Dongshaea marina: one gene and its partner. The protein of the gene in region 1 interacts with the protein of each later gene in a pairwise test. Links are inferred from orthologs where the notes say so. Each region holds a gene or a part of one and is shown on either strand. Other genes may lie near its edges.

What was found. Proteins that work in one complex are often made in the same cells at the same time.
Region 2: the proteins of tig (region 1) and DB847_RS04675 interact in binary tests that used the Escherichia coli proteins (3 or more experiments, as listed by UniProt). The link is inferred for Dongshaea marina from one-to-one orthologs.

What each region holds. Positions count from the first base shown.
Region 1 is NZ_CP028897.1:1,716,347-1,719,176, forward strand. It holds tig (trigger factor), read left to right. Parts: upstream 1-675; coding sequence 676-1,986; downstream 1,987-2,830. Other genes in the region: clpP (ATP-dependent Clp endopeptidase proteolytic subunit ClpP), read left to right, coding at 2,071-2,694; clpX (ATP-dependent protease ATP-binding subunit ClpX), read left to right, coding at 2,783-2,830. UniProt on the Escherichia coli protein: Involved in protein export. Acts as a chaperone by maintaining the newly synthesized secretory and non-secretory proteins in an open conformation.
Region 2 is NZ_CP028897.1:937,510-940,507, forward strand. It holds DB847_RS04675 (OmpA family protein), read right to left. Parts: upstream 1,981-2,998; coding sequence 1,021-1,980; downstream 1-1,020. Other genes in the region: DB847_RS04665 (TraB/GumN family protein), read right to left, coding at 1-284; DB847_RS04670 (hypothetical protein), read left to right, coding at 493-912; DB847_RS04680 (hypothetical protein), read right to left, coding at 2,025-2,387; DB847_RS04690 (hypothetical protein), read right to left, coding at 2,986-2,998.

The sequences.
Region 1 (2,830 bases):
GAGGGTCGGGGGTTCGAATCCCTCCTCACCGACCAACTTGATTTTTACTGACAATGAGATTACGGTGAGTAGCGCAGCTTGGTAGCGCATCTGGTTTGGGACCAGAGGGTCGGGGGTTCGAATCCCTCCTCACCGACCAGGCGCCCTTAGCTCAGCTGGATAGAGCAACGGCCTTCTAAGCCGTGGGTCACAGGTTCGAATCCTGTAGGGCGCGCCATTATCTCACATCTCTATGGTGGCTATAGCTCAGTTGGTAGAGCCCCGGATTGTGATTCCGGTTGTCGTGGGTTCAAATCCCATTAGCCACCCCATCTCTCTTGGTTTTACCCTGCTTTGTATCTACATCTTCGCTAACCAGAGCCCGATCATCTTAATCGCATCTCGCTTTTTATTTTTTTCTGTTTCAGGGGTTGAATCCTGAACCTGGGATCCCCACTTCAGGTACAAGGGTGAGAGTCGCTCGAATTATTCGTGTCGAGCAAGGAGCAATCAGGCCGTTAAAAAGCGGTGTACGGCTCGACTCGCGATCAAAGCGCCGCTATAATGGCGCGTCTGATTTTCATACGCTCTGAAGGCAGGTACTGCCTTCAATTGAGGGGAATCCAGGCAGAGAGTTCTGTCTGAAGCGAATTGGTGAGCAGCGAGATGAACGCTGCCGTAAATCGAGGTAACAAGATGCAAGTTTCTGTAGAGTCGACTGAAGGCCTAGGCCGTCGCCTTACTATTACTGTTCCAGCGGAAAAGATTGACGCTGAAATCAATAACCGCCTGCGTAACCTGGCAAAGACCCGTCGCATCGATGGTTTCCGTCAGGGCAAGGCTCCCCTTAGCATTGTTCGTAAGATGTATGGTCAGGCTGTTTCTGCCGATGTCGCTGGCGATATCATGCAGCGCAACTTTATCGAAGCGATCATCTCTGAGAAGCTCAATCCAGCGGGTGCTCCTGCTATGGATGCTCCTGAGATCAAGCAGGGCGAAGATTTCTCTTTCACCGCGAGCTTCGAAGTTTATCCTGAAGTGAAGGTTGAAGGTCTGGAAGAGATCGAAGTTGAGAAGCCGGTTGCCGAGATCCAGGACGCTGATCTGGACAACATGATCGAGACTCTGCGTAAGCAGCAGGCAGGCTGGACAGAGGTTGAGCGCGAGTGTCAGAACGAAGACCGCGTGAACATCAACTTCATCGGCAGTGTTGACGGTGAAGAGTTCGAAGGCGGTAAGGCCGAGAACTTTGACCTGGTGATGGGCGCTGGTCGCATGATCCCTGGCTTTGAAGATGGCATCATCGGTAAGAAGCAGGGTGATGAGTTCACCATCGATGTGACTTTCCCTGAAGAGTATCACGCTGAGAACCTCAAGGGTAAAGCGGCACAGTTTGCGATCACCATCAACCGTGTTGAAGAGCAGGAACTGCCAGAGCTGACTGAAGAGTTTGTGAAGCGTTTCGGTATCGAAGACGGTTCTGTGGACGGCCTGAAGGCTGAGATCCGCAAGAACATGACTCGCGAGCTGGAGCAAAACATCCGTAACCGCATCAAAGAGCAGGTTCTGGATGGTCTGGTATCTAAGAACGAGTTCGACCTGCCTTCTGCAGCGGTTGCTCAGGAAGTTCAGACTCTGCGTGAGCAGGCGATGCAGCGTTTTGGCAACATGCCAGCTGACAAGGCCCCTCAACTGCCGGATGAGCTGTTCAAGGACCAGGCTGAGCGTCGCGTACGTGTAGGTCTGCTGCTGGGCGAGCTGATCCGTGAAAGCGAGATGAAGGCAGACGAAGAGCGCGTGAAGTCGACCATCGAGTCTATGGCGAGCGCTTATGAAGATCCTTCAGAAGTTGTAGATCACTACTACAACAACGAAAACCTGCTGACAGGTGTTCGTAACCTGGTTCTGGAAGATCAGGTCGTTGATATGATCCTGGAAAAGGCTAAGGTTTCTGATAAAACCATGAGCTTTGACGAAGTTATCAACAACACTGCAGCAAGCGCTTAATCGCAAGTTGACTTAATATCTAAGGCTTTGCGTATAATGGCCCGAGTGTTTTCACCGGGCCATTCTTTTTAGGGACACAAGATTATGTCGATAGAAATGATGAGTAATGCAGGAAGCCTGTCTAGTGCGCTGGTTCCTATGGTTGTTGAGCAAACTGCCAAAGGTGAGCGTTCTTATGATATCTATTCACGTCTGTTGAAAGAGCGAGTGATCTTTTTGACCGGCCAGGTTGAAGATCACATGGCAAACCTGATCGTGGCGCAGTTGCTGTTCCTGGAGTCCGAGAGTCCGGAAAAAGATATCTTTTTGTATATTAACTCTCCGGGTGGCTCAGTGACCGCGGGCATGGCTATCTATGACACCATGCAGTTTATTAAACCGGATATCAGCACCGTATGTATGGGGCAGGCTTGCTCTATGGGTGCCTTCCTGTTGGCTGGTGGTGCCAAGGGCAAACGGCACTGTCTGCCAAACGGGCGGGTGATGATCCATCAGCCGCTGGGTGGTTTCCAGGGGCAGGCATCGGATATTCAGATCCATGCCCAGGAGATCCTCAAGACCAAGCAGAAGCTCAATCAACTTCTGGCCGAGCATACAGGACAGCCTCTGGAGGTGATTGAGGGAGATACGGATCGGGATAACTTCATGTCTGCAGAGCAGGCGGTGGAGTATGGTCTGGTTGATTCTGTGTTGACGCATCGCGGTTAAGTAAATCTGCCTTGACTGTTATACACTGGAACTATGTTATGAAAGGGGGGAGACGCACTTTCCCCTTGCCTGAAAAAGAGGTTGATGAATGACTGATAAGCGCAAGGGCGAAGGAGAGCGAAGCAAAGTGCTTTAT
Region 2 (2,998 bases), 780 kb from region 1 along the record:
AGCTGGGTCCCTTCAGGAAGAGTGGTCAGGGCATCTATGGTGCGTTGTTGCTCATCTGAAATATGCTCCGGATTGGCTTCGGTCACCAGTAGATCCGATTCCTTGAAGGCTTTTTCTATGGGTTTGGGCAGTGGGTAGAGGGCCGGGCTTCCGACATGGATAGAGCCGAGCACCCACAGGGTCTGACCATCCCGGGTCGCCTTCCAGAAGGGAGGCTGGCTGGACGCCATCGCGGGCACTGAAAGTAACAGACTTAGCCACACCAGTAGTTTTCGAAATCCCATGAAGCCTCCTTGCCGGAACTGATAAAAACAGGAACTCAATTACTATAACAGGAGGTGATGCTTTGATATATGAGAACTGTTGCTTCACAGACCTGGTGGCTTTTTGGGGTGAGAGTTTAGCCCCGTGTGTCAGCGATTCGAGCAAGATGAGTATCCTTATTCCAACTAAATTAAAGAGGGGAGCCTAAGTTTTCCCAAGGGAGAGGCTATGAAGTATCAGGAACACGGGAGATACACAATTTGCTACGCAGACAATATTCTGTTTGTGGAGGCTTTTGGTCGCTGGAACAAAGAGTTAGCACAACGCTACTGCCAAGAGATAGAGGCCATTATTACTGTAGAAAATCCTCCCTATTGGGGATTATTCGGGGATTGCCGGGATTGGGAGATGGCAACCCCAGAGGTCTGGGCCGAATTTGATCGTTGCTATGGCTGGATGGTGAAGCACAGGATGATCTTCATGGGACTTGCCTGTAACTCCATACTATTTAAGCATTTTATTGGTCAGGTGGTTGAGCATAACCCCGAAGATCAGGCGTCTGGCGGGCAGTTTTTTTCAAAAGAGTTTGATGAGGTGCGGGAGTGGTGCCATGCTCAGCTCCTCAATTATCGAGGCTCAGATCTCTGATATCTAAGGTGATAACAGCCAGCTCGGGTGTCCAGGCTCAATAATGCAAAAGGGGTTACAGCGCGATGCGTTGTAACCCCTTGATATTCTTGGTATCCCCTAGGTGATTCAACTCTCAGAGTTCGCCTCTGGGGTGGTTGGCTGTTGCTCGGGAGTCGCTTGGTAGCTAAAGCTGTGAATGGTAATTGTCACTCGGCGGTTTTTCGCTCGGCCCTGCCTCGTTTGATTGCTGGTGATAGGCTCTTTTTCTCCGAAGCCTTCAACGAAGAGCTGCTCTGCAGCAACATCCCGGGAGAGCAGATAGCCTTCAACAGCCATGGCTCGTCGTTTTGATAACCTGAGGTTATAGGCGGCAGGGCCGCTGCTGTCTGTGTATCCTTTGATATCGACCCGGGCTTGTGGGTAGGAGCTCAGTAGTTCAGCTAACTCATTGAGTTGTGCCTTCATCGATTCACTGATCGCGGCGCTATCAAAACTAAACCACTGCTGCCCCCGGGATTCATCGAAGGTTTTCTCAATCAACATGGGAGGTGTCGTCGCTGGTGGCTCAGGAGACGTATATCCCAACCGATAGCTCAGGCTCAGGCTGGCCATTCCCGCTTGTTGATCACTCAGGCCATAGCTTGAGTCATCCAGATTGGGGATAAGCTGATATTCAAGGCGCACCATCCATCGTGGGGTGGCATCAATCTGTACCCCTAGAGCCCCCATCATACTGCTATCCTGAGCATGGTCGTAATTGACCCAGGCAACACCGGCTTTTCCATACAGTGACAGGTAGTCATTCAGGGGCAGGCTGAAACGAGGGGCCAGAGTGAGCGCCGTGACAGGGCCATCCAGCTGGGTGATTTGGTTCCCTTGCCGATAGGAGGTAGCCAGATCCCCAAAGTAATCATATCCCGCTTCAAGGCCAATATAGGGATTAAACTGCCAACCCCCGAAGCCTCCCAATGCCAGGCCATTAGCATCACATGGGGCAGTGAGTGTGGCGCAGGACTCTTTGAGCCAGCCGGCACCCACTTTTCCTCCCAGATAGCCGAAGCCATCGGCCCATGAGGGATTGCACAATAGTAAAGCGGTCGCGGCGACCAGGTTTAAGAATTTTTCATCGTCTATTTCACTTTCATTAGGAGAGCTCCCGCTACTGGCGGGGAGAAGGAAGGGTTATTCGGGTTGAGTCCATACCGCCTTGAAGTCGACGCTGACCTCACCCTGGTAGTTACCGGCGGCATGGCGTGAGGATCAGGGGCACTAAAGTTATGCAGGTGAGCCTGCCAGTCCGTGGTGGCAGTTTCGATGCCTCCGGAGCGGCCGGTCAGGGTGCTTAGACCGGTATCCGGCTCGGCATCATCTCCGGCCACTGCCAGCCACTGGGTACGGCTCAGGGCATGAGCACCGGCTCTTACTGCCACATCCATCCCGGCATCATTTTGTGACAGGGTCAGGCGAGACTTGTCACCGGCTCTGGCATACAAGGTAAAGCCGAAGCTACTATCTGCGTCGTTATTATCGAGCGTGACGGTAAAGGGCAGGGGTTGGGAGCCAAAGCTGGCGAGCTCGTTATCGTAGGCAAAGTGCAGCTCACTGTTAGGGGTGACACTCAGCCGTCCCTCCTGATCATTATCCAGGATCTGGCCTCGTCCGCTTTTGGCTTGTGAGGCGACATAGCTCCAGCCTGGGTTTACTGAGAGCTGAAAATCTTCGGTAAATTCACGCAGGGTGTCATCGATGCTGGGGATCTCGATGCGAAACTCCCGGTACCTGTTGGCAGGGTGATCTCAGCTTCTCCTCGGCTTAGGGAAACTGGCAGGACCTGGCTGTCGGCGTGAAGAGTGACTTTTGTCAGAACCAGGTCGTCGGCTGAGGCTCGGCCCGGCCATAGCTTGATAAACACACTATCGGTTGCAACCGAGGGTGTAGAGAGGTGGATATTAAAATTAAGCGGATCTCCTTCATCAGACTTGGTATTACCAACTGATTCGATCTTAAACTCAGGGTTGTGGCGGCCCAAGATAGTGATATGGGTTACTTTATACATCTGGGCTTGAGGCCCGGTGGCGAGTGCCAGCGGAATCAGTTCATCGCT